4 regions of the Mesorhizobium sp. M0317 genome follow, and region 4 is predicted to be linked to each of the others. Evidence: predicted binding sites of a transcription regulator. Region 4 holds the regulator's gene; each other region holds the start of a gene.
The links. Region 4 encodes LexA, which represses DNA repair genes until DNA is damaged. Its sites were predicted from a motif close to TGTTCNNNNTGTGTTCNG; they were not measured.
Positions count from the first base shown of each region.

Region 1: the regulator LexA is predicted to act here: its motif matches at 4,123-4,140, upstream of NKI88_RS13040 (YifB family Mg chelatase-like AAA ATPase).
Region 2: the regulator LexA is predicted to act here: its motif matches at 4,345-4,362, upstream of ssb (single-stranded DNA-binding protein).
Region 3: the regulator LexA is predicted to act here: its motif matches at 2,177-2,194, upstream of NKI88_RS28850 (PA0069 family radical SAM protein).

Region 1 is NZ_JAMYRV010000014.1:68,149-75,963, reverse strand. Features, by position in the region: gene NKI88_RS13045 (malate synthase G) at 119-2,290, shown strand; gene NKI88_RS13040 (YifB family Mg chelatase-like AAA ATPase) at 2,496-4,028, opposite strand; gene NKI88_RS13035 (glycosyltransferase) at 4,279-5,343, opposite strand; gene NKI88_RS13030 (glycosyltransferase family 2 protein) at 5,528-6,601, shown strand; gene gshB (glutathione synthase) at 6,694-7,647, opposite strand; gene NKI88_RS13020 (GtrA family protein) at 7,783-7,815, opposite strand, start outside.
Region 2 is NZ_JAMYRV010000001.1:376,214-384,028, reverse strand. Features, by position in the region: gene NKI88_RS01945 (helix-turn-helix transcriptional regulator) at 195-1,046, opposite strand; gene NKI88_RS01940 (hypothetical protein) at 1,134-1,712, shown strand; gene NKI88_RS01935 (VOC family protein) at 1,705-2,082, shown strand; gene NKI88_RS01930 (MarC family protein) at 2,189-2,818, shown strand; gene NKI88_RS01925 (OsmC family protein) at 2,829-3,254, opposite strand; gene NKI88_RS01920 (DUF2306 domain-containing protein) at 3,278-3,676, opposite strand; gene ssb (single-stranded DNA-binding protein) at 3,714-4,244, opposite strand; gene NKI88_RS01910 (hypothetical protein) at 4,455-4,856, opposite strand; gene NKI88_RS01905 (ArsR/SmtB family transcription factor) at 4,990-5,304, shown strand; gene NKI88_RS01900 (SRPBCC family protein) at 5,301-5,768, shown strand; gene NKI88_RS01895 (ATP-dependent Clp protease proteolytic subunit) at 5,798-6,406, shown strand; gene NKI88_RS01890 (hypothetical protein) at 6,553-6,774, shown strand; gene uvrA (excinuclease ABC subunit UvrA) at 7,558-7,815, shown strand, end outside.
Region 3 is NZ_JAMYRV010000059.1:3,439-11,253, reverse strand. Features, by position in the region: gene NKI88_RS28865 (GFA family protein) at 1-398, shown strand, start outside; gene NKI88_RS28860 (hypothetical protein) at 388-1,362, opposite strand; gene NKI88_RS28855 (glycosyltransferase) at 1,615-2,118, opposite strand; gene NKI88_RS28850 (PA0069 family radical SAM protein) at 2,269-3,423, shown strand; gene rnhB (ribonuclease HII) at 3,578-4,276, shown strand; gene NKI88_RS28840 (F0F1 ATP synthase subunit B) at 4,493-4,984, opposite strand; gene NKI88_RS28835 (F0F1 ATP synthase subunit B) at 4,995-5,594, opposite strand; gene NKI88_RS28830 (F0F1 ATP synthase subunit C) at 5,686-5,910, opposite strand; gene NKI88_RS28825 (F0F1 ATP synthase subunit A) at 5,977-6,735, opposite strand; gene NKI88_RS28820 (AtpZ/AtpI family protein) at 6,801-7,193, opposite strand; gene NKI88_RS28815 (cell wall hydrolase) at 7,459-7,815, opposite strand, start outside.
Region 4 is NZ_JAMYRV010000032.1:60,327-68,141, forward strand. Features, by position in the region: gene kynU (kynureninase) at 1-500, opposite strand, end outside; gene NKI88_RS21245 (GntR family transcriptional regulator) at 668-1,432, shown strand; gene lexA (transcriptional repressor LexA) at 1,638-2,420, shown strand; gene NKI88_RS21255 (ComEC/Rec2 family competence protein) at 2,414-4,870, opposite strand; gene arr (NAD(+)--rifampin ADP-ribosyltransferase) at 4,983-5,399, opposite strand; gene gltX (glutamate--tRNA ligase) at 5,862-7,286, shown strand; gene gltA (citrate synthase) at 7,468-7,815, shown strand, end outside.

The DNA of each region.
Region 1 (7,815 bases), on a different contig from region 4:
GGGGTCCCCTTGGGGGGAGATCAGCAGCTTCAAAATCCCCGCCTTCACCCTAAGCTGAATTGACCCTTCACCCCTGACATGCCAAAGGCCGCAAAGCCTTTCATCTGGAGAAGCCCTGATGACCGATCGCGTCGAGATCGCCGGATTGCGGATTGCCCGCGAACTGCATGACTTTGTCGGCGAAGCGCTGCCGGGTACCGGTATTGCCGCCGACGCCTTCTGGAACGGCTTTTCGTCCATCGTCCATGATCTCGCGCCGAAGAACCGGGCGCTGTTGGCCAAACGCGACGCCATGCAGGAACAGATCGACGCCTGGCACCGCGCCAATGGCGCGCCCATCGATATGGAGACCTACAAAAGCTTCTTGCGTGAGATCGGCTATCTCGTGCCCGAAGGGCCGGCCTTTTCCGTGTCGACCGACAATGTCGACCCCGAGATCGCCACCGTTGCCGGGCCGCAGCTGGTGGTGCCGGTGATGAATGCGCGTTATGCGATCAACGCCGCCAATGCCCGCTGGGGCTCGCTCTACGATGCGCTCTACGGCACCGACGCCATTGCCGAGACCGGTGGCGCCGAGAAGGGAAAAAGCTTCAACCCCGTGCGCGGCGCCAAGGTGGTTGCCTGGGCGAAGAGTTTTCTGGACGAGTCCGTGCCGCTCACCTCGGGCAAATGGGCCGGCGTGAACGGGCTGACGGTTTCGGGTGGCACCTTGCGGCTCGGCGCCGGCGCCGGCGGCACCACACTGGCCAACCCGAAACAATTTGCCGGCTACCGCGGCGACGGCGCCAACCCGGAAGCCATCCTGCTGGTCCAGAACGGCCTGCACATCGAGATCCTCATCGACCGCACCAACCAGATCGGCCGCACCGACCCGGCCGGCATTGCCGACGTGATCCTGGAATCGGCGCTGACCACCATTCAGGACTGCGAGGATTCGGTCGCGGCGGTGGATGCCGAGGACAAGGTCATCGTCTACCGCAACTGGCTCGGCCTGATGAAGGGCGATCTGGCGGAGGAAATCAGCAAGGGCGGCAAAACCTTCACGCGCAAGCTCAATCCGGACCGCGCCTGGACCGCGCCCAGTGGTGGCGCGCTGAGCTTGCCTGGCCGCTCGCTGATGCTGGTGCGAGACGTCGGTCACCTCATGACCAATCCGGCCATCCTCGACCGCGATGGCAACGAGGTGCCGGAAGGCATCTTGGATGCGGCGATGACGGCGCTGATCGCGCTGCACGATGTCGGCGCCAACGGGCGTCGGATGAATTCCCGCGCGGGCTCGATGTATGTGGTGAAGCCGAAGATGCATGGGCCGGAGGAAGTCGCCTTCGCAGTCGAGATTTTCGACCGCGTCGAAGCGCTGCTCGGTATGGCGGCAAACACCATCAAGATGGGCATCATGGACGAGGAGCGGCGCACCACCGTCAACCTCAAGGAGGCGATCCGCGCCGCCAAGGAACGCGTCGTGTTCATCAACACCGGCTTCCTCGACCGCACCGGCGACGAGATCCACACCTCGATGGAAGCCGGGCCGATGATCCGCAAGGGCGACATGAAGCAGGCCGCCTGGATCTCCGCCTATGAGGCGTGGAATGTCGATATCGGGCTCGAATGCGGGCTCGCCGGTCATGCCCAGATCGGCAAGGGCATGTGGGCGATGCCCGATCTGATGGCGGCGATGCTGGAACAGAAGATCGCGCATCCCAAGGCCGGCGCCAGCACCGCCTGGGTGCCGTCGCCGACGGCGGCGACGTTGCACGCCACGCACTATCACAAGGTCGATGTCCATGCCGTCCAGGCGGCGCTCAAGAGCCGGCCGAAGGCGAAGCTCGATGATATATTGTCGGTGCCGGTGGCGGTGCGGCCGAACTGGACCCCCGACGAGATCCAGCGCGAACTCGACAACAATGCGCAAGGTATTCTTGGCTATGTCGTGCGCTGGATCGACCAGGGCGTCGGCTGCTCGAAAGTGCCCGACATCAACGATGTCGGCCTGATGGAAGACCGCGCCACGCTGCGCATCTCCTCGCAGCACATCGCCAACTGGCTGCACCACAAGGTGTGCTCGCAGATCCAGGTGATGGATTCGCTGCGGCGCATGGCAGCGATCGTCGACCTCCAAAATGTCGGCGACCCGCTCTACCGCCCGATGGCCACCGATTTCGACAATTCCATCGCCTTCCACGCCGCCTGCGACCTGGTGTTTAGAGGCCGCGAACAGCCGAATGGCTATACGGAACCGGTGCTGCACGCACGGCGGCTGGAGCTGAAGGCGAAAGAGCGGGCGAATTAGCGCCTGCATTTCCCTCCCCCTTGAGGGGAGGGTGGCCCGAAGGGCCGGGTGGGGTCCTGCGTGAAGTGCGGCGACTCCCTTCGGACGACACTACAAGCAATGTCATTGCAGAGGCCCTTTCTCGGCTCGGCTCCAAAAAGATCGACCATTCTTCGGCGACCCCCACCCTGCCGCTTCGGGGCCACCTTCCCCTCAAGGAGGAGCGTTACGCCGCCTGCGCCACCCGCTCCGACATCATGCGGTAGGAAATCGCCTCGGCCAGGTGAATGCGGCCGACGGTTTCTCTCGCTTCGAGATCGGCCAGCGTGCGCGCCACTTTCAGCACCCGATGATAGGCGCGCGCGGAAAAGCCGAGCTTTTCGCTGGCGTCCTTCAACAGAGACAGGCCGGCGGCATCCGGCATCGCGATGTCCTCGATAACAGAAGGCGAGCAATGCGCGTTGGTGGTCGCGCTGGTCACGCCGAGCCGCTCGAACCGTTCGCGCTGGATGGTGCGGGCGCGCGCGACGCGCTGCGCAACGGCGGCACTTTTCTCCGCCCGATCCGGCCGGATCAGATCGGCGGCCGAAACCGCAGGCACCTCGATCCTGAGATCGATGCGGTCGAGCAGCGGGCCGGAAATGCGCGCCTGGTAGTCGGTGCGGCAGCGCTCACCGCGCAGGCAGCGATAGCCGGGCTCGCCGGCCATGCCGCAACGGCACGGGTTCATCGCCGCCACCAGCTGGATGCGCGCTGGATAGGTGACGCGGTGGTTGGCGCGCGCGATCATGCAGTCGCCGGTCTCCAGTGGCTGGCGCAGCGCATCCAAGGTCTGCGGCGTGAATTCGGGAAACTCGTCGAGGAACAGCACGCCGTTATGGGCAAGCGATACTTCGCCCGGCCGCGCCCCGATGCCGCCGCCGACCATTGCCGCCATCGAAGCCGAATGGTGCGGGGCGCGGAACGGCCGCCGGTCGGTGAGCTTGCCTTCGCCGAGCTCGCCGGCCACCGAGGCGATCATCGAGACTTCAAGAAGTTCCTTGGGCGCCAGTGGCGGCAGAATTGAAGGCAGCCTCTGCGCCAGCATCGATTTTCCCGAGCCGGGAGGCCCGACCATCAACAGATTGTGGCCGCCGGCCGCCGCCACTTCCAGCGCCCGCTTGGCGCTTTCCTGGCCCTTGATGTCTGAAAGGTCGGGCAGGTCGCGGGCCGAGACATGGATGCCGGGCTCGGGCCGCGACAGCACCTGCGTGCCGCGAAAATGATTGGCGATGGCAATCAGGCTGCGCGGCGCCAATATGTCGAAATCCTTGCCCGCCCAGGCCGCTTCCGGCCCGCAGCCGAACGGGCAGATCAGGCCCTTTCCCTCGGCATTGGCGCCGATCGCCGCCGGCAGCGCGCCGGCGACCGTGGCAATGGTGCCGTCGAGCGACAATTCTCCGAGCACGACATAGGAGGCCAGCATGTCGCCCGGAATGGCGCCGAGTGCAGCCATCAGGCCGAGCGCGATCGGCAGGTCGTAATGGCTCCCTTCCTTAGGAAGATCGGCAGGCGCCAGGTTGACCGTCACCTTCTTCGACGGCATCGACAGCCCCGACGCATGCAGTGCCGCCTGCACGCGCTCGCGGCTTTCGGCCACCGCCTTGTCGGCCAGCCCGACGATCTGCATGCCGACCTTGCCCGGCGCGATCATCACCTGGACATCGACCGGTACGGCCTCGATGCCCTGGAAAGCAACCGTGCGAACCCGCGCCACCATCTTGCTCTGCCCCCGGATATCGGCTCGCCTCGGCCTTGTGGTTCAGACCGCGAGCGACGTCAGGACAAGACAACCATAGATTTCAGGCCAAGGCAAGAACATTACAGGAACATGCATTCGTGGTGGCTGCAGCGCGCTGTGCCGGTTGCAAAAAAGGAAGATGGTCAAGCAAAATGGAACGGCTGCTCCGCCTCCTCGACCGCGTTTAACAAGGGCGACTAGGCCCTTCGGCGATCTGAGGGTGTTGCTTCTAAGCGGTGATGAAGGCATCGACCGAACCTGAAAGCGATCGATCGATCGCGACCTGCGGTGGAAGCCACTCCATGACAGGATATCTGAAAGGCCAAGGCAGGGCGATCCGGCGCGAAGAGCCGCTCTCCAGAAAAATCTCGTTTACAAGGTCTATGAACCGCCCGCGGTCTCGTTCGATTCGTTTCAAAGTTTGCGAACGAATGTAATCCCGGGGAATTCGTCGCTCCTTCAGCGCTAAGACAGCCTCCGCGATGGATCGAGGATCGGGTGGAACTGTGAGCGAATAGTCGTCATCCAGATAAAGGTCTCGGCCGCCATGGTTCGGCGTCGTGACCACTGGAAGGCCCGCGAGAAGATATTCCGTGCTGGCGAACATTGGTCCTTCCAGGTGAGAGAGACAGATTCCCACGGCTGCACGATTTAGATGCGTGTTCACCTGAGCCGGTGCCAATCGGACAGGCTTGCCGGTGCCGTCAAACTCGTTGATAAAGACGTGATGCGGCGCGAGCTCCCTATGCCGATTTATTCGCGCTCTTTCCGACTCCGTCGTGGAGGATCCGCTTGAATCTCGATAGAAGACAAATGCGCAACGCTGGATGCCAAGCGACAAGTCATGGCGCTTCCACGGAGCCAGCTGCGCATTGTAGATTGCATCAAATTCTACAGGGACGTCATCGAGAGGCCTGAATATGTGTTCGGAGGTTGTTGACGTCTTGTTGTGCAGGACGGCGGCCTCGCCGGACTGATTCAACAGATCAGCCTCGGCCTGAGTGTTGGATAGGAAGATTAGCGAGTGACGGGGGTTCTTGAGTCTATGCAGAACGGCATAGGTCCGGATGGTTTTGACGCTAGCACTGTTTTCGATGGACCAGGTTGGCGAGATGAGAAACCAGGCGCGGTGGCCGCGTGGAAGGAAAGGCATATGACTTGCTAATCCGAGCGGCGTACCGGACATTCCCGAATAGGATATGAACGGATCGTCCGACAGCAAACTGGCCTGAAGAGCAGGTTGCGACTTCGCGGAAGGGTGCCCTTTTCTGAGGTTGTGGCCATGACGCAGCATGGCTCTGACAATCTCGAATTTGGTAGGAGGGCGATACCCGTGCTGTAGGGTCAACATGCGGCAATTGCGATCTTGAGTGCGGAGAAAAACTCGCTTCGATAGAGAGAAATTTGGCAAAGAAACACCGCCATTTGATCGACGGAATATCTCAGGCGATCAAATCTGGTGTACGGAGAAGCGCCTCTTGAAAGAAAACATCGTCCCAAGCGGAGCTGGTTCTCACATCGCGCTACCAACCGTATCCGTTTGCGTAGGCTGTTTCAATCAAGAGGCATTCATCGACACTGCGATCCGATCCGTAGCGGCGCAGACATACACTGCGTTCGAATGCGTGGTGGTCGATGATTTTTCGACCGACGGTTCCCGCCGAAGGATTGAAGAGTGTCTGTCCCAGCTTGGCGACAGTCGTTTCCGCTTTCTGCCCCGACTGCAAAATGGCGGGCAGTTGACAGCAATGATGACCGGGCTTGACGCGACAGCCGGGCCCCTGATCTCCTTTCTTGACGGTGACGATGCTTGGCATCCTGACTTCATAGAATGCCATGTGAGAGCGCATCTCAGCCAAACCCGTATCGCGGCAATGTCGAGCTCCGATGAGGTGGTGATAGATACGGCCGGCAACCTGCTTGCGGGCGGTCATCCCGTATTCCACCTGAACGACCCGCGATCGATGCCGAAAATGAGCGGCTACCTGCATGTCGACACCGAAGCTGACCCGACATTATTATTTATTGATCGGGGTACCGTGGGTTGGTTTTGGTCAACCACATCGGGGATGATGTTTCGTCGAGCTCCGCTTGAAATCATGCGTCCATCCGATCCGGACGAAATAAGGATATGTGCCGATGGTTATATGGCTCGTGCCGCCCATATGATCGGCGGAACCGTGAGGATTGGGCGGGCTCTTGGCAGTTATCGGCTTCACGGCGGCAATGGCTGGGCGGACGGGCGCATCCTGGGTACCGGAGTTGGCCTCGGCAGGATGTCGCCTGATACTGAAATAGCGATACGGCGGGCACTGGCCAATCGTTGGTGCGAAGTGGCGCCGGGACTGGCGCATTTAATCTCCCGCCACTCAATGCGCAGGACCTTGGTCGACCTGATCGGACTGTCTGCGGCTTTTGCATTGCTGGAAAAGAACTCCGATGCGGGTTTTCTGCTGAAAGACTGGGCAACACCACAGCGAAAATTGCAGACCAGACTTATCGGTCTCCTTCCTCCGAAACTGAGGCCTCGGCGCTTCCGGGACATAGTTTGATTTGATGAGCCGCTTGCTCGGCAGTCTTACCCGATAAAGAGCATCTTTCGATGCTTCTCTGGACCCACCAAAGTCCTCCGTAGCAACGCACACTACGCGGCCAAATTCCGCCGCTTCGCCTCTACCGCGTCCCAGAACAGGCTGGCGATATCCGCGCCACCAAAGCGTTGCACTTCGCGCACGCCGGTTGGCGAGGTCACGTTGATCTCGGTCATGTAGTCGCCGATCACGTCGATGCCGACCAGGATGAAGCCGCGCTCTTTCAGCGACGGGCCGATGCGGGCGCAAATCTCGCGTTCGCGCTCCGTCAGCTCGGTCTTTTCGGCGCGGCCGCCGACATGCATGTTGGAGCGGGAATCGTGGTCGGCCGGCACGCGGTTGATGGCGCCGACCGCCTCGCCGTCGATCAGGATGATGCGCTTGTCGCCCTTGCGCACATCCTTCAGATAGCGCTGGACGATATACGGCTCGCGTGACAGCTGGGCGAACATTTCGAGCAGTGAGGCGAGGTTGCGATCGTCTCCCTTGAGATGGAAGATGCCGGCGCCGCCATTGCCATAGAGCGGCTTGACGATGATGTCGCCGAATTCCTTGCGGAAGGCCGCGACCTCCTGGGGATCCTTGGTGATCAGCGTTTCGGGCATCAGATCGGGGAATTCGGTGACGAAGATCTTTTCCGGGCTGTTGCGCACCCAGGCCGGGTCGTTGACGACCAGTGTCTTCGGGTGAATGCGCTCCAGAATATGCGTGGTGGTGATGTAATTCATGTCGAAGGGCGGATCCTGGCGCAGCAGGATCACATCCATCTCCGACAGGTCGGTGCGCACCTTGTCGCCCAGCGAAAAATGATTGCCCTTCTCGTCGCGGAGCTTCATCTCCTCGATGCGGGCAAACACCTTGCCGCCCAGCATCGACAGCCGGTCCGGCGTGTAGTGGAACAGCTGGTGCCCGCGCCGCTGCGCCTCCAGCGACAGCGCAAACGACGTGTCGCCGGCGATCGAGACGGTGGAGACATGGTCCATCTGGACGGCGATCTTCAGGGTCATCTTTTGGTCTCCAGCGGGTCGAGCAAGTCCAGGAAAAGTGCGTAGCGGTTTTCCGTCCGGAATTGCGGCAAGGCAAGTCGCCGATATACGGAACTTGGCGGCTTCTGCCAATCGCGCTTGCTTGGCCCAGACCCCCTAACAGTCGAAGACCAGCCGGGAGTAACCGAG
Region 2 (7,815 bases), on a different contig from region 4:
GACCGCTTATATAGGAAGCACGGCCGAAACTCCAATATTCGTGGCGGTTTTCCAACGACAATTTTGGCGGCAATTTCAAATGGATACCGTTGATTGCGACGATTTGGCCATAACGCATTTCGCCGCCGCAAGGGCAAAAGCCTGCGATGGACCGTTTTCAAAGCAAAGAGCGTATCAGGAGGCAGGCGGACGCATCAGCGGGTAGCCACCCGCCGGGCGCGATAGTGGCCAGGCGTTTCGCCCATGACGCGCCGGAAACGGCGGTTGAACGTCGACAAATCGTTGAAACCGGCCTCGAAGGCGATTGCCGAGATGGCATCGCCTGACATGCGCAGCCGCACCGCCGCGCGGTGCAGCCGGGTTCTCAGCAGAAACTGATAGGGCGTCATGCCTGCGACCTGCCGGAAGGTGCGCAGGAAATGATACGGGCTGGTCGCCGTCGCGCAGGCAAGCTCGGAAAGCGAGACCGGCCTGTCGGCATTGAGCTCGATCTGCCGCACCGCCTCGGCAACCCGTTTCTGGTCGCGGCGGCTCGGCGGTCGAACGCCAGGCACCGCATCGCTGGCGACGGGCAGTGCTGCGCCGGCAACTGCCAGTGCTGCGCCGGCAATTCGCAGGCCAAGCTCCTCAAAGGCGTCGATGTCGACCATCTCGCGCGCCGCTTCCGCCTCGGCCAGCAGCGATGCGAGCGCCGGCAAAGGCGGCATATGCGGCACGCCGAAGGCGAGCTTGCTCGCGCCGGGCACGTCGCTGGCGATGCGGTCGAGATAGGCCGGAGCGAAGTGGAAGGACAGGCAACGGTCGCCGGCGCCATGCTCATGCCCGCATTCATAGCAGGCGCCGACATTGCCGAGCAGGATCGCGCCCGGCGCCAGCATGGCGGCGCCTTGCCTGGTGCGGTAGCGGAAGGTGCCGCTGGTGACAGCGGCAACGCAGAAGGTGTCGTGCGCCTCCTCGAACGGGCGGTCGCCGGCGCCGGCCGTGCACAGCACGTCACAGACGTACCAACCCTGCCCCGATGCCAGGTTTTGTTCGCTCGTCGTCATGGCTTGAAAGATAGCAATTTTTCCCAAGCGCGACAGCCGGTCGGGGCCTATCGCTTGCAGCCTCCTGACATAACGAAGGCAGCAAGTATGAGCGGTACATCCTCCTTTGCCGAAGCGCTCCACAGCGACGGCCCCAATCCCGGCCTGGCTGAAAAGCTGGATCTCTACGGCCGCTTCGTCGGCGCCTGGACATTCGATGCCACGCGCCATCTCGAGGACGGCACGGTTCTCACCGGACGCGGCGAGGTGCATTTCGGCTGGGTCCTGGAAGGCAGGGCGATCCAGGACGTATGGATCCTGCCCGCGCGGGATGCCGGCCCCTCGCCCTCGCTCGGCAAATGGACTTTCAATGGCACAACGCTGCGGGCCTATGATCCCGGCTCGGATGCCTGGCACATCTTCTGGAGCGACCCGCGAAACCAATACTACAGCCGCCAGCTTGGTCGCGCCGAAGGCGACACAATTGTGCAGGTCGGCGCCGACGGCACTGGTTCCTCGGTCCGCTGGAGCTTTTCGCGCATCACCAAAGACAGCTTCCGCTGGCTCGGCGAGCGTTCGCACGACGATGGCAAGACATGGCGTCTCGAAGTCGAGTTCCTGGCGCGCCGCGTCGCCCAGGAACTGATGACGCAACATATTGCAAAAAAGGTGAAAAAACATGCTTGACCATGTCTCGATCGGCGTCCGCGACACCAATTTTTCGAAGCCCTTCTACGATGCCGCGCTAAAGCCGCTCGGTTATTCCTGCCTCAGCCAGTCGCCAGGCTCACTGGGTTATGGTGCGCAAACCGTGGCGCTGTGGGTGAACGACGCGGAGCGGCCAGTGTCATCGGACGAGAAGTCCGGTCTGCATTTCTGCTTTACCGCGCCGACGAGGCAGAGTGTCGTTGCCTTCCATGCCGCCGCCTTGCGTGCAGGCGGCAGCGACAATGGCGCGCCGGGCCTGCGCGCCGAATATGGCGAGAACTATTACGCTGCCTTCGTCGTCGATCCCGACGGCTATCGCCGGGAGGCCTATTGCAACGCTGCCGCCTAACACTGACGCCGTCTCCGGTATCGCCATGTCAGACGGTTCCCACCGGTCGGGCTTTGCTCTACCACTATGGTGGCGCAGGGGTCCGGCCCGGCGGGAGGGGTCAGCGATGCCGAGTTTCGACAGCCTGTTCAACGCCTTCGTCACCATTCTGGTGACCATCGACCCGCCAGGTCTCGCGCCGCTCTTCCTCGCGGTGACACGCGGCATGAACCGCGAGGAACGTCAGCAGGTTTCGGTGCGCGCCTCGATCATCGGCTTCCTCGTGATGGCGCTGTTTGCGGTGGCCGGGGCGTCCATCCTGTCGGTGTTCGGCATCACGCTGCCGGCTTTCCGTGTCGCCGGCGGGTTTTTGCTGTTCTTCATCGCTTTCGAAATGGTGTTCGAGCGCCGCCAAGATCGCAAGGAGAAGATCGGCGACGTCGCCATCACCAAGGACATGATCCACAACATCGCGGCCTTCCCGCTGGCGATCCCGCTGATCGCCGGCCCCGGTGCGATTTCGGCGACTGTGCTACTGTCGGGCTCGTTTCAGGGTTTTGCAGCACAAGCGGCGCTGGTCGGCATCATCTTCGTCTGCCTTGCCATCACCTATCTGGTGTTCGTGCTGTCGGAGCGCATCGACCGCATCCTCGGCCAGACCGGCCGCTCGATCCTAACCCGCCTGCTCGGCGTCATCCTGGCCGCGCTTGCGGTTCAGTTCGTCGCGGATGGCATCAAGGCGCTGATGGCGGGGTAAGCGGCAGCCCCTACTCCACCGCCGTATCGACGACCTCGAAATCGTGAGTGATGACAGCCGTCTTGGCCAGCATGGCCGACGCCGAGCAGTATTTCTCGATCGACAGGTTGATGGCGCGCTGGACCTTGTCGCGCGACAGCGCGTGGCCCGTGACGATGAAATGCATATGGATGCGGGTGAAGACTTTGGGGTCGGTTTCGGCCCGGTCGGCGTCGAGTTCTACAACACAGTCCTCGATCGCCTCGCGGCCTTTTTCGAGGATGTGGACGACATCATAGGCCGAGCAGCCGCCGGTGCCGATCAGCACCAGCTCCATTGGGCTCGGACCTGGCGTCTTGCCTTCCGGCCCGGGGGCGGTCCCCAGCACCAGTTTGTGGCCGCTGCCGGACTCGCCGACGAAGGTGCGCTCCTCGACCCATTTAATCCGTGCTTTCACGGCAATCTTCCTTTCAGAAAGCGTCACTGGCCGAAGACGACCGTGTGCATGATCCGCCCCGGCAGCAGCGTGAACACGCCGGCGCCGATCAGGGCGAAAACATACAGCGATATCATCACCCTGCGATGTTTGGCGACCCGATGCATATGCGCGTGCCAGACCGCAAGCGGCACGGCGATCAACACTAAAATCGACAAGAGATGGATCGGGCTGAACGGACCGACGAGGCGTATCTGCTGGATCCAGAAACTGGAGATGGCGACGACCATCATCAGCGCCGCCCAGGCATAGCCGACGACACGATGACGCGTCGTGCCTTTCGGCAGCGCCAGTTGCGTAGCGCCAACGGCCAGCGCGGCAAGGGCCGCGAAGGCGTGCCATGGAATGGGAGGGCGCGCCGATAGAAGCGGTCCGAGCGACATCGCACCCTCTCCTCAGATATCGCTGACTATCGTCAGCTCAGAACGGGATTTCGTCGTCCAGTTCGCGCGACGAGCCGCCGCCACCGCCGCCCTTGGAACCGCCGCCACCGCTATTGCCGCCGCGGTTGAAGCTCTCATTGGGGCCAGACTGGCCGAAATCCGAGCCACGGCTCGCGCCGCCGCCGGCATAGTTGCCGACCTGACCGCCGCCCTCGCCGCGAGAATCGAGCATCTGCAGCTCGCCGCGGAATTTCTGCAGCACGACTTCGGTCGTGTACTTGTCGGCGCCGGTCTGGTCTTGCCATTTGCGTGTCTGCAGCTGGCCTTCGACGTAAACCTTCATGCCCTTCTTCAGGTACTGCTCGGCGACCTTGGCGATCTGGTCATTGAAAATGACCACGTTGTGCCATTCGGTCTTTTCCTTGCGCTCGCCGGAGTTCTTGTCGCGCCAGCTTTCCGACGTGGCGATGCGGATGTTGACGACCGGATCACCGGAATTCAGGCGGCGGATTTCAGGGTCCGCGCCGAGGTTACCGACCAGAATGACCTTGTTGACGCTACCCGCCATGACACTTCTCCGTGCTCATCCGAAACAAATTTCAAGTCGTTCACCTTACAGGCCGCGCACAATCCTGGCTTGCCGCGGCTGGCTTTTCCCACAAGGTTTTTGTTCCCTTTTCGTTCCTATACTGTTAACCACGGATTGTCAAGGAATGGCAGCAATCGCCGACGCGGGCGCGTGGATTTAGCTGACACGCAGGGGCGAGAAGCGGTGTCGTCAGCGCCGTTTTTTAGCTGGTGGCAACGGACCGAAAAAGCCGCTCCACTCCATGCCCATGCCATGGGCGCGCTGTGCGATCACGGTTGGCGCCGACATCAGCCCGACTGCAGGTTCAGATTTCAGAGCCGGGTCATTCAGCAATTTCCCGATCGCGCGCCCGTGCCACCACACCTGAGCGACGAGCGCCGCTACCACCGCGATCAGGCCCCAGGTCCCCAATCCTTCGCCGAAGATGTAAATCCCGTATGGCGGGGATAGCGCCGTACCCAGCTTGGCCAACAAGATCACGGCCACGAAACCGATGACGGCGATCGCTCCTATACCGAGTACGAGGCGGCGATAGAGCCTCAGAGCCTCGTTGAGGTTCTCGGCGGACGAAAGATCGACGTTGGAATTCATAAATACTACTCCTGCCTCGCGATGATCGGCCCATCTTGTTCCCCACGGCTTAGAGGCCCGGCAGGATCCAATCAATACGCGGCATTCAAAACACCCCTTGCCAAATCGATAAGTATCGACTTATGCTTTTGCCATGATCGAAGCAGAGATTTTTCGCGCCCTGGCCGACCCGACGCGACGCGCCGTCTACGAGCGGCTGACTTCCGGCGAGATGAGCGTGTCGGAGTTGCGCACCGGCATGAGCGTGTCGCAGCCGGCGGTGTCGCAGCACCTTGCCGTGCTGCGCGGCGCAGGCCTGGTCAGCGAAAGACGCGCCGGCCGCAACGCCTACTATCGCGCCGATCCGCAAGGGCTCGAGCCGCTGCTCGGCTGGATCGAACGCTACCGCGCATTCTGGCCGGAGCGCATCGAAAGACTGAAGGCCGTTTTGAAGGACATGGACCAATGACCGACGAAAAGCAGACGCAGACCGCCAAGGATGCCCTCGCCTTCGAATGCGATCTGCCGGACGCACCGGAAAAAGTGTGGCGGGCACTGACCGTGCCGGACCTCTTGGCGGAATGGATGATGCCGAACGACATCAATCCGGAAACCGGCAGCCGCTTTGCCTTTGCCGGGCCTGAGAAGCCGATCGAGTGCGAAGTGCTCGATGCCGAACCGGGGCGCCTGCTGCGCTATTCCTGGCGCGAGCGTTCCGGCGACGCCAACCGCGAGGAGCTGGAGAGCATCGTCACCTTCACACTCGCCCGCACCGTTTCCGGCGGCACGCATCTGCGCATCGTCCATGACGGGTTTGTCCTGACGCCTGCGGTCGCGATGGCCGGCGCCGGCTGCCGGCTCTGGCTGCGCGCATACAAGCCCAAACCGCCTGTCGCCGCCAACGCGCCACGCCTGTTGCTGCGCGCTGCCTGACCCGGAAAAATCAAAACGGAGACAATGAGATGAGCGGCTTTGCCAATCTGGTGCCGATGGTGATCGAGCAATCGAGCCGCGGCGAACGTGCCTTCGACATTTTCTCGCGGCTGCTGCGCGAGCGCATCATCTTCGTCAATGGCGAGATCAATGACGGCATGTCGGCGCTGGTCTGCGCCCAGCTCCTGTCGCTGGAATCGGACAATCCCGACAAGGAGATCTCGCTCTACATCAACTCGCCGGGCGGCGTGGTGACCAGCGGCTTCGCCATCTACGACACGATGCAATATGTCAGCTGCCCGGTGTCGACCGTGTGCATGGGCTTTGCCGCGTCGATGGCCTCCTTCCTGCTGATGGCGGGAACGCCGGGGCGGCGCATCGCGCTGCCCAATGCCAGCATCGTGCTGCACCAGCCTCTGGGCGGCTTCCAGGGCCAGGCCTCCGACATCCAGCGCCATGCCGAAGGCATTTTGCGCACCAAGCGGCACATGGCCGACCTCTACGCTCACCATTGCGGCCGCACCCACGAAGAGGTCGAACGCACACTCGACCGCGATTTCTTCATGACCGCGAAGGAGGCCAAGGACTGGGGCCTCGTCGACCACGTCTTCGACACCCGCAAGCAGGCAGCGGCCTGATCGGCGGATTGAATGCAGGCCGGTGTTCCCTCAATTTCAACGCCGCTGGTCTGGCCTCGCCTTGAGCGCGGCACTATAGTCTTGCCATGCGCTACCACCTGAACAGACTGACCATAGCCATTGCCATCACGGCGGCGACATCGAGCATGGCCTTTGCCGGGGGCAGCACCAGCACGTCGCGGAAAGGCGCCCTGCCCGGCGTGGCCGGCGACTACCGCATCGCCAAGCCCGCGCCGCAGCCGGAGCCGGACGACGCGCTGCCTGCCGTCGAGAACGGCACGTTCAAGATCGGCGACACCGATGTCAGGATTTCCGGCAGCATCACTGTCGATGTCGGCACGGGTGGGATCAAGCCGCCGCGCCGGTAGCCCCTTCTCCCAGCTACTATACGGGAGAGAAAGCCTGCGCCGACGACTTCCTCGCAAAAGAACAGCCCCGCCGTTGCTTCCGCTAACGGTCGGGGCTTTTTTTGGATTCCAAATCCAAACTGCCGGTAGTGTTATACCGACTTTGATTTCGGATGCTTCGCGGCATTCAGCCGACGATCCGACTAGCCGTCTCTGATTTTTGTGGGATTCGGCAGGTCACGGTTTGTCTGGTGGTTTGTTGGACTGACGCGATGCGTTCGTTTGGACGCATACACTCCAATGCCTTGAAACTACCTGGCACTTATGCCCGCCGCGGCTCCACTAGCAGGTGGAGCCTCAAGGGACTATCCGGTGGCGTCATGCTCCGCTCCTATGTCCGTTGCGACTGGTGTCAATCCGAAGCACAAATCGCAAAAACCTGCGGCGTCTCGCAGGCCGCTATGGGCGGCGAGGCCATCAAAGACGGCCGGCTCCGTTGACTCCGGCAGAGTGCGCCCCTGATTCGACGGCGTCAACCTTGAATAGCCGGTTACGGAAAATGTGATCGTCGGGAGCTTACGTCAGGGTCAGTTTCTGAAACACCCTTGTCAGTTTCTGCACAGCGTTGTCAGGAGCGTGTTCGGTCTTTGTTCTTTCCGCTTGCCCGTTCGCGCGAAAGACGGTTAAACGGCTTTGGTCGAGAAGTGTGGCGTCTCTCGACGTGGCGGCAAAAATACCTACATAGGGAATGGCCGGGAAAACCCGCCGATCCCACTGACACCAGACCTGAGGCGGCGACCGGCGATGGCCGACCATAAATACCTTTCCATTCGCGGGGCACGCGAACACAACCTAAAGAATGTCGATCTCGACCTGCCGCGTGACAGCCTGATCGTCATGACCGGCCTGTCGGGCTCCGGCAAATCGTCGCTTGCTTTCGACACCATCTATGCCGAGGGCCAGCGCCGTTACGTCGAGAGCCTGTCGGCTTATGCGCGCCAGTTCCTCGAAATGATGCAGAAGCCGGATGTCGACCAGATCGACGGCCTGTCGCCGGCCATC
Region 3 (7,815 bases), on a different contig from region 4:
ACATCCACCTGACCTTCGAAACCGGAATTGAGCCGTCCGAGATGGAGATCCGCGCCTGCCAGTGCGCCTTCTGCGTCCGGCATGGCTCACGCGCCGCCGCCGATCCGCAGGGGCGATTGATCGTCGCGGTCGAGGACGAGGCCCGGCTGCACCGATACCGGTTCGGATTGCGCACCGCCGATTATCTCATCTGCCGGGACTGCGGCGTCTATGTCGCTGCTGTGACCACCGACGGCGAACCGAGAGCGATCGTCATCGTCAATGCGCTGGATGACCGGCCGCGGTTCAACCGCGAGCCGGTCCCAATGGACTATGATGCCGAGAACAAAGAGGGTCGCATTGCCCGGCGGCAAGCGCGCTGGATGCCGGTCGAGATCCGCTCCGGCGTCAGCGGATGACCGGCTCGCCGTGGAAGCGGCGGCGCGAGGGCGGCGAGACGCCGAAGCCGACCTCCATCATCAGCCGTGGCGTGGTGGACGGCACGGTGCCCATGTGGAAGCCGAACGGGTCCTCGACGAAGCCGAGCCCGGCCTCGCCGGTCAGCGTGACCGGGCTGTCCTCGCCATAGACCTTGAACACGTCTTGCGCCGGATGGCCGACCAGCAGCGTCAGTTGGTGCTTGAGACTGCGCCTGTTGTGGCTGCCTTTGACATAGACATGCGGGCCGGTGCCGGCATCGCAGGGTTTCAGATAGAAGAAGAATTTCAGCATCCGCCAGTCGTCGAGATCGAAATGATATTTGCCGAGCGAGGCAAGGTTCTTGTCGGCGTCGGAAGCCTCGCCAGTCGGGAAACTCCACCACACACGCGTGGTGATCAGCTTTGCCTGCCCGCCCAGATAGTGCTGGGCGATGTCGAACAGCAGCGGGTCGTTCTGGATGGCGAGTGCCGCCTTGCAGCCGAGGATGCGCTCGAAATAGTGGCCGCTGAGCAAAGAGCGACCGAACCGCTTCTCGGCTTCTGCGTGTTCTCCGGGCATGAATTCGAGCCGGCGGTCGAAATTGCCGAAGCACGGCGTGCTCTGCGCGAAGCTGGCGATCTCTTCGTGGATTGCCTGCGGCAGGACCAGTCCGGAGAACAGGCCATCGGTGCGCAGCGCCGCGACGATCGACTTGAGGTCGACGTCCCTGAACATCGTCGCTCCGGCACTCTGCGCGGGGCGCGCGGCTTTGGCGCCAAGCCAGTGCAGCTTGCGCGCCGGCATGGTGCGGGCAAGCACGAACATCGGCAGCCATGCGGGATTTTCGCGCAGGTCGGACAGATAGGTCGGGATACGCACCGCAATGCGGCGGAGCAGGCTGCCGTTGCGGGCAATGGCTTCCAGACTGGGGGCGCCGGATTTGTCAGGGGACGAAAGGTTCATCGGGGTCCTCAGATATGAACGGCAGCAACGACGACGCGGCGCTTGCTTACCGCTCCGGCACTACCCAAACCCCGATATCCCGCATCAACGGAATGCTAATCCCGCGTCAGCTTTTGTGCAATGCACAATAGCTTTTTGCGGCGAAAAAGAGGGATGGTGCTGCGACCGTGCCAATGCGGATGAGACGCCGACGCTGCCCCTCATCCGCCCTTCGGGCACCCTTCTCCCTGGGAACGGGAAAAGGGAGAAACATCACTTCTTCGGCGCCAGCCAGATTTCGGCGTCGAGCCGCTTGGTGGCGAGACCGCGCGCAAGGGCTTCGGCGCTGTGCGCGTTCTTCGACAGGGCAGCGGCCTGGCGCTTGCTGATGACCAGCCCTTCGGCCAGCGCCCGGTTGCCCGAAAACACCCGTGACAGGAACGGCGTGCGGCTGCCGCGCGCACGGCAAAAGCGCGCCGGCATGGTTTGCCGCGCCGTGTGAGCGACAACGTCGTCGATCCAGCCCTCCGCCAGCCTTGCGCCGGGTTCCAGAAACAGCAGCCAGTCACCCTTCGCCTGCCTGATTCCCGCGGCAATGCCGCCGGCCACGAAGTGGCAGCCGGCATGATCGGCAACCCGATGCGTCTGGTCGGTCGAGCCGGTGTCGCAGACGATGACATCGCGCACCACGCCCTCGACCGCGCCGCCGATCAACGAGGCGAGCGTGCGGGCAAGGCCTTCTTCGTCATCCCGGGTTTCGATGAGAACGCTGAGCATTTTTAGCCGAATAGCGGAAAGCCCGGCGCAGCGCCAGTTTTGCATGGCCCAACGAAAAAGTTCTTGCTTTGTTCTCATCAGCGAAATAGGATTATTTTCATGAACAGAGCGATTCGACAGCCAGCCGACAGTCCTTGGGAAAGGGCCAAAATGGAACATATCGTGCGTGCGGACATTGCTGCTTTCGGAGCAGGGCGAGCCGAGATGGCCAATGCGATGATCGAACAGAGCGGCATGCGCGTCCGTCCGGATCGCAACCGCGGCCGTTCCGCGGGCATCAACCCGTCCGGCCGGTTCGAGCCGGTCAGCCGGCATGTGTTCGACGACGGCTGGAATTCGCTGGAGGAATTGCCGCCGTTCAAGACCGAAGTGCAGGTCGAGAAGCCGCGCACCATCATCACCCGCAACGAATCGCCCGACATTTCCTTCGACCGCTCGATCAACCCCTATCGCGGCTGCGAGCATGGCTGCGTCTATTGTTTCGCCCGGCCGACGCATTCCTTCATGGGCCTGTCGCCGGGGCTGGATTTCGAAGCGAAGCTGTTTGCCAAGCCGGATGCGGCGCGGCTGCTCGACAAGGAACTGTCGAAGGATGGCTATCAGCCGCGCACCATCGCGATCGGCACCAACACCGATCCCTACCAGCCGATCGAGAAACAATACCGGATCATGCGCGAGATCCTCGAAGTGCTGGAGGCGCGCGGCCATCCGGTCGGCATCGTCACCAAATCCCATCTGGTGACGCGCGACATCGACATCTTGTCGCGCATGGCCGAACGGGGCTTGGCCAAGGTGGCGCTGTCGGTGACGACGATGGACCGCATGCTGGCGCGCACCATGGAGCCACGCGCGTCGACGCCGACCAAGCGGCTTGAGGCAATCCGGCAGCTTTCCGATGCCGGCATCCCGGCCTCTGTCATGGTGGCGCCGATCATTCCCGGCCTGACCGACCAGGAGATGGAGCGCATCCTCGATTCGGCACGCGCCGCAGGCGCCCGCGAGGCCGGCTATGTCATCCTGCGCCTGCCGCTCGAGGTGGCGCCGATCTTCAAGGACTGGCTGCTGCGCCATTATCCCGACCGCTACCGGCACGTGATGTCGCTGATCCGTTCGATGCGCGACGGCAAGGACTATGATTCGGAATGGGGCAAGCGGATGAAAGGCGCCGGCCCCTATGCCTGGCAGATCGGCCGGCGCTTCGAGATCACGGCCAAGCGGCTCGGCCTCAACGCCGAGCGGCGCACCCTCCGAACCGACCAGTTTGTCGCCGCCGCCAAGGCGACCGAGCAGCTGATGCTGCTCTGAGAGTAGCGCCTGCCCTGCCCTCGTGGTTGGCAGGCGACCCAAGAATCCCGTCCGGCCTGTCCCCCGGCCTGCAGACGGTGCCCTCCCGGTCTTGCCCCACTCGACCCTGGAGGGACTTGCGGAGAATCGGAGCCGATGCGAACCTCGCCGCAACATGGCTCGCGCGCGTTCCGATTCTCCGCTTCTTTTAGAAATCGTCGAAAAGCCCGACTTCTCCTTCGAGACGAAGGCGATGGCTGAAGGCCTGTGGCCGGTGGCAGGCATGGACGAGGCCGGCCGCGGTCCGCTGGCCGGGCCGGTGGTGGCGGCGGCGGTGATCCTCGATCCCGCCAACATTCCCGACGGGCTAGACGATTCCAAACGGCTCAACCATTTGCAGCGCGAGGCGCTGTTCCTGAAAATCCTGGGGTCAGCGCTCGGCGTGTCGATGGCCTCGGTCAGCGCCGAAGGCATTGACGGCAGCAATATCCTCAAGGCCAGCCTGGAAGCCATGCGCCGCGCCCTTGCCGGCCTGCCGATCCAGGCGAAGCTGGCGCTGGCCGATGGCCGCGATGTGCCGCCGGGCCTCCTCTGCGAAGGCCGCGCGCTGATCAAGGGCGACCAGCGCTCGCAATCGATCGCCGCCGCCTCGATCGTCGCCAAGGTGATGCGCGACCGCATGATGTGCGGCTGCGGCAGCCACCACGAACGCTACGGGTTCGAAGTCCACATGGGCTACGCCACCGTGCGGCACCGCACCGCGATCGAAGCGCATGGTCCGGTGGCAAGGCTGCACCGGGCGTCATTCGCGCCGTTCAGGCTGGGTGGAGTTGAGGTGGTTGAGGAAGAAGGGTTTGTCGGGTTGGACAGCTAATCTCCCCCCTTGAGGGGGAGATGGCCGGCAGGCCAGAGGGGGGTCGCCGCGCGTGAAGCGCCAGCCCTTCTTCGCAGCAGAATGCGTCGCGCCCGGTGGCACCGACCCCCTCTGTCGCCTTTGGCGACATCTCCCCCTCAAGGGGGGAGATTGTCCGCGCTCAACAAAAAAGCCGCCAGGTTGCCCGGGCGGCTTGATGTCAGCGAGTTACCCCGCTCAGTTCAGCCTGGCCTTCACGTCCTGCAGCGCGGACTTGAACAGGTCGGCGCCGGCCTTGGCGTCGATCTTGCCGGCAAGCAGCGTGCGGGCCGCCTCGACGGCGATGTCGACGGCGCTGGCGCGCACTTCGGCGACGGCTTCGCGCTCGGCCTGGCCGATCTTCTGCTCGGCAAGCGCGGTGCGGCGGGTGACATAGTCTTCGGTCTTCTTGTGCGCCTCGGCGGCAAGCATGTCGGCCTCGCGCTTGGCGGCAGCGACGATGGCTGCGGCCTCCTGCTCTGCTTCCTTGCGCTTCTTCTGGTATTGGCCGAGCAGTTGCTGGGCCTCTTCGCGCAACCGGCGGGCTTCCGCAAGCTCGTCGCTGATCTTGGTCGCACGGGCGTCGAGCGACTTGGCGATCAGGCCTGGCACCTTGATGTAAACGGCAACGCCGAGGAAAATGACGAGGGCAACTGTTGCCCAAAGCGTTGCGAGAGATGTGGCGTCCATGATGTGCTCCTCACCGGGCCACGGATTTGACCGCAGCCGAGATCTCGGCCTTGCTCGTCTTGCCGCCGACAAGCGCATCGACGATGGCTGAAGCGGTGTCCTCGGCAATCGTGCCGACTTCCTTCATGGCGTTGGCCTTGATGGAAGCAATGCTGGCCTCGGCCTCGCCGAGCTTCTTGTCGAGGGCGGCCTCGACCTTCTTGCGGGCAGCCTCGGCTTCAGCCTTGGCAGCGTCGTTGGCCTGCTGGCCTATCGCGTTGGCCTTGGCCTTGGCTTCCGCAAGTTCCTGCTCGTAAGCGGCAACGGCGGCGTCGGCCTCGCCCTTCAGCCTGGCGGCCTGGTCGAGGTCCTGCGTGATGCGATCGCTGCGGACGTCGATGATGCCGCCAAGGCGCGGCATCACCACCTTCTTCAGGAACAGATAGAACAGCCCGAACGTGATCGCCAGCCACAGAAGCTGGGACGGAAACGTCGCCGGATCGAATGGCGGGAACGTGCCGTGCGCCTCGGCAGGCACGCCGGCGCCGGAATGCGTGCCGCCTTCCGTACCGGTATGGGCGCCTTCAGCGGCGGGTGCGGACTCTTGCGCAAACGCAGATGTCACGAACATGGACTATCCCCTGATATCAGGCATGGCCGCAGGAATGCGGCCAGCCAATTCTTCCCAATGCTCGTCCGACCGATATTGGCCGAACAGGGGCTCAGCCGAACAGGGCGAGAAGCGCGATGAGAAGCGAGAAAATGCCCAGAGCTTCGGTCACGGCGAAGCCGAAAATCAGGCGGCCGAACTGGCCATCGGCGGCCGACGGATTGCGCAGGGCGCCCGCCAGGTAGCTGCCGAAGATGTTGCCGAGGCCAATGCCCGCGCCGCCCATGCCCAGGCAAGCGATACCGGCGCCGATGTACTTTGCTGCTTCTGCGTCCATTTTAAACTCCTTTGGATCTGTAATTCGTTGCAATTCCATCCGGCGAAAGATGCCGGAAATTCTAGGTCAGTGCCCGGGATGCAGGGCGTCGTTCAGATACATGCAGGTCAGCACCGCAAAGACGTAGGCCTGCAGGAAAGCGACCAGCAATTCCAGCGCGGTCAGCGCGACTGCCATGGCCAGCGGCAACACCGAACCGGCAACGCCGACGGCGCCGAGCGCGCTCAGGCTGACGACGAAGCCCGAAAACACCTTCAGTGTGATGTGGCCGGCCAGCATGTTGGCGAACAGACGAACCGAGAGGCTGACCGGGCGCGACACGAAGGAGATCACTTCGATCAGCACCACCAGTGGCAGCAGGAACACCGGAACGCCATGCGGCACGAAGAGCTTGAGGAAACCCAGACCGTGCTTCGTGAAGCCGTAGACAACGACGGTTCCGATCACCAGGGCTGCGAGGCCGAAGGTGACGATGATGTGGCTGGTGACGGTGAAGAAGTACGGGAAAAGGCCAAGCAGGTTGGCGACCAGTACGAACATGAACAACGAGAACACGAAGGGGAAGAACTTCATGCCCTGCGTTCCGGCGGCGTCGCGCAGCATGTTGGAGACGAACTCGTAGCCCATTTCCGAAACCGACTGCAGGCGCCCGGGAACAAGGCTGCGGCTGGAGGTCGAGAGGTACAGAAACGCCGATGCGACGAGCACGGTCGCGACCATGAACAGGGACGAATTGGTGAAGGACAGGTCATAGCCTCCGATATTGATCGGAATCAGCTTGACGATATGGAACTGGTGGATCGGATCGACCTTGTCAGCAGCCATTTACATCCCCGTCAAAACCGCGAGCGGCCTTAAGTGTCCTTGTGCGCCATTGGCGGCGCGCCATTTCATTCTTTCGGATCGTGCGACTTCTCGCTTTTTCCGAATTCCGCCACAACACCTGACGAACGCAGGACATTGAGCACGCCGGCGCCAAAGCCCAGCAACAAGCCGACGACCAGACCCCATGGCGAGGTTCCCGCCACGCGATCCAGAAACCAGCCAAGGCCCACACCCACCACTATCCCGGCGATGAACTCGCTGGACAGCTTGAGCGCCTGGCCATATCCGGCCGTCGCTTTCGCGCCGTCATTCCCCTCGAGCTGATCCGGCCGTCTTGTCGCAAGCGATGCTCCAAGCTCACGCCGGCGGCGTTCGAGATCTTCGTCGCGGATGTCGGCCTCGTGCTTGCTGCCGCGGCCGGTTTCTCCGGTTCCGTCTGGCCCGTTCTTGTCGGCCATCGTAACCCCCCTGCCCGGTCAGACCGTCACCGTCCGTCCGCTTCTAAAGTCGCCGGCAACATAGTTAGAGGGTTTGCGCCCGTCAAGCCACGGGCGGGACTTCAAAGCCATGTATTTTTTCTATTGGAATCAACCACTTGGCGAGGTGCGACATCGTGCCCGGCACTATCGGGTCGGCACATGCCCCGAATCCGTCCGGCGACCGCTGTCCGATTTCGGCTTCCAGGGCCTTTGCGGTTCGTTTGCGACAGGCAAGCCGAAGGGCTCAGCTCCAGCCGCCGCCATACGTGCGGTAGAAGATATGCAGGCCGATCTTGGTCATCTTCTGCATCGTGCGCGCCCAGCCCGGATGGACATAGTTGGCGTAGTAATGGGTCGATGAGCCGACTTCGGGAATGAAGATCTTGCCGGCGGTGACCGCCATCGCGACGTCCTGCGCGGTCTTGTAGTGGGCGGGGCTCTCGATGCGCTTCTTGCGGCCGTCGCAGGCGAAGGAGAACTGGCAGCGGTTCAGCCAGTTGTCGTTCTGGTAGACGACGCCGCAAATCGAGTTCGGATAGGCCGGATTGCGGACTCGGTTCAGAATGACCTGCGCGACGGCGGCCTGGCCGCGCACGGATTC
Region 4 (7,815 bases):
ACGGCAACGCTGTCGTCGATCAGCTCCTCGATTGCGGCCGCGTCGACGCCCTCCAGCCGCAGCCGCGTTCCCGGCCGGGTCGAGGCGACGCCTTCGGCCATGTAGAGGTCGGTCGGGAAACTGTCGCCCTCGGCAACGATGGCCGACCGAGCCGGCCGCATGCCGAGCGCGGCGTGCAGCAGCTTGTAGATGTTGATCGAGGTTGTGTCGCAGACCACCGTCTGCCCGTCAGCCGCGCCGATCAGTCGTCCGAGCTGATCTCCCAGTTCCACCGGCATGTTGAACCAGCCAGCGGTGTTCCAGGCGCGAATGAGGTCGTGCGCCCATTCCTGCGTGGCGGCCTGCTGCAATTCGCTGAAGACGGCTGGTGACGCGGCACCCAGCGAATTGCCGTCGAGATAAATTACGCCTTGCGGTAAGACAAAGCGTTCACGCATGGAGCGCAGCGGATCGGCGGCATCCATTGCTTCGATTGCAGCGAGATCGGTTGTTATGCTCATGGTCCGGCGCCCCTCCATAGACAACGCGCGCGGCGGAGCCTGCCGCCGAAACATGCCGGCGATCTTGAGTGGTCGCCCCTTGAGCTGTCAAACATTATATATAATTCATCCGTTGAAAGGCTTTGATATATAATGATCCGCCGAGCGTTTATGTCTGATGGATCACGATGCTGGATGACGAGCAGACCTCGAAGACGGAAGTGGCCTATCGCCTGCTCAGGCGCGATATTCTTGCGACCCGGCTGGCGCCTGCCGCGCCGTTGAAGCTGAGCACGCTGCGCAACACCTACGGCATCGGCTGGACGCCGTTGCGCGAGGCGCTGTCGCGGCTGGAGGCGGAACGGCTTGTGACCGCCATCAGCAACCGCGGGTTTGCGGTCGCTCCCGTCTCTCGGGCGGAGCTCGAGGATTTGGCGCGTGCGCGGCTGGTGGTCGAACTGCCCCTGCTGGTGGAATCGATCGAGAAGGGCGACCGTGAGTGGGAAGACGCGGTCGTTGCCGCCCACTATCGTCTCTCACGGTGCGGGTCTATTCTCGACGATCCATCGGATGATGCGGTCGACGCGTGGTACGAAAAACACGATGCCTTCCATGCGGCGCTGCTCAGTGCCGCGACATCCAGCTGGCTGCTGCGCTTCAATGCAACGATTTCCGACCAATTGCATCGCCATCACCGCTTTCTGGGTCTGGCCCCGACGCTGCGCGCCGCCGCCGGCCGCACGGACGGACACCGGAAGGCCGTGGCGGCCCTGCGCGACGCCGTGGCGATCGAACACCATACCGCCCTGATGGAAGCGGCCCTCGATCGCGACGTCGAACGTGCGAAGACTCTGATGACCGCTCACATCGGCTACACGCTGCGGGTCTATGCCCAGAGAGAACCCCGCGCGGATGCTGCGCAGCCCCGTCCGAAAAGGAAGCGGCGATCGTAGCCGACGACGCAGGGCACTTTGTCTTCGTTTCACCCCGTTGCTGGCAACCGGGCGCAGGCGGCGCTCGCAGCGCCGAACGTTACGCTGAACAAAACGCCAACACATTCATTAAACTTTAAAAGGTTGCGGAACACAACTGGAACAGATAGTGTTTGTTCTGGGTTTGTTTTTTCTGATTCTGGTTTCAGAACCCTTGGGGGCCGCGATGCTGACGCGCAAACAACATGAGCTTCTGATGTTCATCCATGAACGCCTGAAGGAGAGCGGAATCCCGCCGTCCTTCGACGAGATGAAGGAAGCGCTCGACCTCGCCTCCAAGTCCGGCATCCACCGCCTGATCACGGCGCTTGAGGAGCGCGGTTTCATTCGCCGGCTGCCGAACCGGGCGCGCGCGCTGGAAGTGCTGCGGCTGCCCGACTCGATCGCACCAGGCCTCAATGCGGCGAGGAAGTTTTCGCCGAGCGTCATTCAGGGCAGTCTTGGTCAAACCGGCCAAGGGCAAGGCGGCCAAGGACAAGGCGCGTTGGGCCAAGGCGGTCTCGGCCGCCAGATCAAGCCGGGCTCGCCGTCGCGTTCGATGTCGGCCGGCAATGACGATGCCGTTTCCGCGATTTCAATCCCGGTTATGGGACGCATCGCCGCCGGCGTGCCGATCGACGCCATCCAGCATCAGACCCATTCGATCTCGGTGCCGCCCGATATGATCATGGGCGGCGAACACTACGCGCTCGAGGTCAAGGGCGATTCGATGATCGAGGCCGGCATTTTCGATGGCGACACGGTCATCATCCGCAATGCCGACACAGCCAGCCCCGGCGAGATCGTGGTGGCGTTGGTCGACGATGAGGAAGCGACCCTGAAACGCTTCCGCCGCAAGGGCGCCTCGATCGCCCTGGAAGCCGCCAACCCGGCCTACGAGACCCGCATTTTTGGACCGGACAGGGTGAAGGTGCAGGGCAAGCTTGTCGGATTGATCCGGCGCTACTGAGCCGGCTTGGGTTTGTACTTTTCACGCTGGTTGTAAGGCGGCAGGCCGCGCGCTTCGCGGGAGAAGCGGCGTTGCTCGTGCCAGGGGCGATACGGCTTGTCGACGGCGAAGCGGATGGTTGGCGCTGCAGCTGCCGATTGCGGATCGAAGAAGACGGCGGCGCTGCCGTCGCGGGCCAGCTGTTTCTTCGTCACGACCAGCACCAGCGGGTCGCGGCACGGATTGTAGGCGGTGGCGTCATCGATGACGATCAGGCTCGCGAAGGCACAGGCCGGCCGCGCCGTCTTGCGGTCTTTCGCAAGCGCTACAATGGCTCCGGAAGGGTGCCGGGCGATACAGAGATCGCCGGTGCAATAGAAGGGCGAGCCGGGCGGCAGATCGAGCGGATCGAGATCGAACCGCGTATCTGTTGCCTCGAAAATCTCAGGTGGGATAATGGTTTCGGCCCGCAGCGCCCGTTTCCAATTGTCCGTGGTGAATTCGTTGGAGCGTTCGCGGTTGAGGGCGAGTTCGCCGCCACCGATCGGCATGGCCACCAGATGCGCATCCTCGGATATGAGCACGTCGGGCGTAAGCACCTGCGGCACCGTCAACAGGCCGGCCAGCACGAAAGGCACGGCCGCCAACCTGAGCCAGGTGGTGGCCATGGTGGCGATGACGAGGGCGACCGCCACCAACAGCACCGAGCGGATGGAGATCAGCCCGACGGCGTCGACCGGCGAGCGCTCGGAAATCCAGGCCGATATAGCGATCATCGCCATCAGACCCTTGCCCATCACATAGAGGAACGGCCCGTCGGCGCCGAACGGCATCGCCAGTGCGCTGAGCACGGCAAAGGGCATGACGATCAACGAAACAATCGGCATCACGGCCAGATTGGCGATCAGGCTGAGCGGCGACACACGCTGAAAATGCCAGATGGCGAACAGCAAGGTTGCACTGCCGGCGATGATCGAGGTCATGGCGAGGCCGCCCATGGCCAGCGCGAATTTTCGCGACAGGAAGCCGACGAAGGAGCGCTTTGCCGGCGGCGTTCTCACCTTGTCGGCGCGGTAATCGGCCCAGCCGGCATAGGCGCCGACAAGGGCGGCGGTGGCGGCAAACGACATCTGGAAGCTGGGACCGACCACCTCGTGCGGCGACACCAGGATGACGGCAATGGCGGAGATCGCCAGATTGCGCATGGTGAGTGCGGCGCGATCAAACAGCACGGCGACAAGCATGACCGCCAGCATGATGAAGCTGCGCTCGGCGGCAACCACGACGCCTGAAATGACGAGATAGGCGGCGATGGAGACGAGTGCTGCCACTGCTGCATATTTCTTGACTGGGCGGCGCGAAGAGAAATCGGGAAACAGCGCAAAGGCGCCACGCAGCAACGCCATGATGGTGCCGGCAACCAGCGCCATGTGCAGGCCGGAGATGGAGATGATGTGGTAGATGCCGGTGCGCCGCATCGCTTCGTTGACCTCGTCCGGGATGCCGGCGCGCACCCCGACAATCAACGCCGCGGCAATCTCGCCTTCGGCGCCGCCGATTTTGCCCCTGATATGGTCGGCAATGTTTTCGCGCGCGTTCTCGATTGCCGAGGAGAGCCGCGCGGTCAGCGGCGGCGGTCCCTGCGTAGCAATGGTTTTCGGATTGCCGAGAAAGAAGCCGCTGCCGCCGATACCGGTGAAATAGCTGTCGAAGGAGAAATCGTAGCTCTCCGGCCGCACCGGACCGGTCGGCGGCAACAGCCTGGCATAGCCGGTGATCAGGGAGCCGGCGGTCATATCGGCGGGAACGGTCCGCGCCGAGAGCCTGACCCGCTCCGGGGCGTAGCGCAGCTCGGGGTAAGCGGTCGAAACCACGTCGAGCGTCAGCCTGATGCGGCCGCTTTCCATCTGTTCGAGACTGACGACGCGGCCGGTCAGCCGTGTCTGAATCTCGGAGCCGAGCATCTGCGTTCCGGCGCGCCAGGTCTCGACTTTGGCGGCGACGACGCCGAGCGCGCACAGCATCGCGGCCATGCAGAACAGATGCGTCCTCGGCCGCGATCGCGTGGCGACAGCGCAACATGTCGCCAGCACCACAATGGCGATTGGCTGCGCAAAGCCGGGCTCGCCGGCCAGCGAGAAATAAATGATGACGCCGGCCGCCAGGAAAACCGGCACCAGCAGGAAGGCGACGCCCCGGTCGAGCTCCGTGTTGGCGGCCGCGGCAAGGCTGCGGCGGAGCGCGGGCCATGACGGACGGCGAAGCCGTCTGCGCAGACGGGCGATAGATCCGGGCGCTGTGACTTGCGCCGGCAAGGCGTGACCGGGCAGCGCAGGCGCGACGCCGGGATGCGGCTCAGGCAGCGCGAGGGGCAGCGGCTCGGCATAGGGACTATCGGCAAACAGCGAGCGTTCGCTGACGCTTGCCTCGGCGCCTTCGCCTTCCTTCGTGCCCCGGCCACGTCCAGCCATCGGGTCTGCCCCTTGCGCCCCAGACCTCCTATGCTACATGAACGCGCAAAGCGCGAAAGTCCGTGCGGTCGCGTCCACCGCGCCGGAATTGACCATCACTCGCCAAGGACGCTCAATCCTCAATCATATCCCGGCCCTCCGCCCTCAGGCGAGCAAGCCCATCGTGCATTGCCTTCAATTGTTCGGGTGTATGCCCCTGCCATTCAGCGAGCTCCCCCAGGATGAGTAACGGATCACGGGAGCGGTAGGATTTCGTCGGATTACCGGGAAATTTTTTATCGGTCAGGTTAGGGTCATCCATGAAAAACCCCGTCGGCTTTACGATGTAAATCCTTTGACGACTGTCACCCGTTGCAAGCTCTGCTCCCCAGATGGCGGCTTCCAGTGTCTGGGTGAAATAGATCCATGACAGTGGTTTACCTCTGAAATTGGAAGGGTGGCCGACGCTCAGCAGATCCCCGGGTTTCAAATCCGCCCGGGTGCCATGGTAGAACGGATCACCCTCCGTATGGTCGGCGTTTCTGGTCATCGGTAGTCCTTCTTTCAATCATGCTTCCTTAGTGGCGAGACCGGACTGCACACAGTTGCGGTGTTCACGATAATGATTGCAGAAAGGTCAATATGCGTGACCAAGCCAACGCTGTCACGGCGGCGTTGTAGTCGGGCAGTGCCGCCTCCGTGAAGAAATGTCCGCTCGTCAGAGGAGGCTACCACCGTCGCAGCGATGTTCCAGGCACTGTGACGGACGCTGCAGCCGAATGAAACTCAGACATTGACGCTGCTGCCAAATGAGGTTGCGCGGAGGTGCGAACAGATTTTGTGCTACAAGGCTCCGGCGCCCGTTGACGCAACCGATAATTGGCGACGTGCCCCGGCCTCATCCAGCCATCGGGTCTGCCCCTTGCGCCCCAGACCTCCTATGCTACATGAACGCGCAAAGCGCGAAAGCCCGCGCGATCACGCCCCGCTTTCCAAGGTTCCCGAGAGTTCCATGTCCGACACGGTCGTCACCCGTTTTGCCCCCTCGCCCACCGGCTATCTGCATATAGGCGGCGCGCGCACCGCACTGTTCAACTGGCTGTACGCCAAGCACACCGGCGGCACGATGGTGCTGCGCATCGAGGACACCGACCGCGAACGCTTCAACGAGGCGGCGACACAGGCCATTCTGGATGGGCTGACCTGGCTCGGCCTTTCCTGGGACGGTGAGGCCATATCGCAGTTCGAGCGCGCGCCACGCCACCGTGAGGTGGCCGAGGAGCTGGTGCGCCTGGGCAAGGCCTATTACAGCTACGAGACCCCTGCCGAGCTCGAGGCGATGCGCGAGGCCGCACGCGCCAAGGGCTTGCCGCCGCGCTACAATGGCGCGTGGCGCGATCGTGCCCCCTCGGAGGCGCCTCCCGGCGTCAAGGGCGCCATCCGCATCAAGGCGCCGACCGAGGGCGAAACCGTGGTGCACGACCGTGTGCAGGGCGAGGTGCGCTTCCCCAACAAGGACCTCGACGATTTCATCATCCTGCGCTCGGACGGCAATCCGACCTACATGCATGCCGTCGTCGTCGACGACCATGACATGGGCGTCACCCACATCATCCGTGGCGACGACCATCTGACCAACGCCGCGCGCCAGACGGTGATCTACAACGCGATGGGCTGGGACGTCCCGTCGATGTCGCATATCCCGCTGATCCACGGCGCCGACGGCGCCAAGCTGTCGAAGCGGCACGGCGCACTCGGTGTCGAGGCTTATCGCGCCATGGGCTATCTGCCCGAGGCACTGCTCAACTATCTGGCGCGGCTCGGCTGGAGCCATGGCGACGACGAGATCATGTCGATCAAGGACATGATTTCGTGGTTCGACATCGGCGATGTCAACAAGGGTGCGGCGCGTTTCGACTTCGCCAAGCTCGAGTCAATCAACGGCGCGCATATGCGCAAGATGGCCGATACCGAGCTGTTCGACATTTTCGTCGCCACTCTGCCATACCTCGAAGGCGGATCTGCTATCGCCGCCCGTCTCGACGACGCCAGGAAGGCGCAGCTGCTGGCCGCCTTGCCGGGCCTGAAAGAGCGCGCCAAGACGCTGGTGGAACTGGCCGATGGCGCGGCCTTCCTGTTCGTCGAGCGGCCGCTGCCGATCGACGAGAAGGCGGCAGCACTGCTCAGTGCCGACGCGCGCGCGATCCTGCGCGGCGCACATGCCGCTTTGCAGACTGTTTCGGGCGTTTGGTCGGCTGCCGCGGCTGAAGCCGCGGTGCGCGAGTTCGCAGCGGCCGGCGGCCACAAGCTCGGCGCCGTGGCCCAACCGCTCCGGGCGGCCCTTACCGGGCGTAGCACCTCGCCCGGCGTGTTCGACGTGCTTGCCGTGCTTGGCCGCGAGGAAAGCCTGGCGCGGATTGCGGATCAAATCGATTAGGAGCGAGCTGGCCCAAAAAGATTGGCATTGAAAGGCGGGTTTCGCAGTGCAACATTAGGCCTTGGCCCAATCAGGCACGCACCTCCCAAAATGCGGTGGCGAGTTCGCGCATTCCGGTGATTTCGACGTGTCGTTTGCAGGAATTGCCTTGCCGGCATGAGGAACATGAAGGAGTTTGAGAATGAGCGAAGCTGCGACAAGACTGGAAACCGGCAGCAAGACGACGCACCCGTCGACTGCCACGCTCGAACTGGCCGGCAAGACGCATGAATTCAAGGTGCGAAGCGGGTCGGTCGGGCCCGACGTCATCGACATCGGTGCGCTCTACAACACCACCGGCGCCTTCACCTACGATCCCGGCTTCACTTCGACGGCGAGCTGCGAGTCGGCGATAACCTTCATCGACGGCGATGCCGGCATCCTGCTTCACCGCGGCTATCCCATCGACCAGCTGGCCGAGCATGGCGACTTCCTCGAAGTCTGCTACCTCCTGCTCTACGGCGAACTGCCGACCAAGGCACAGAAGGAC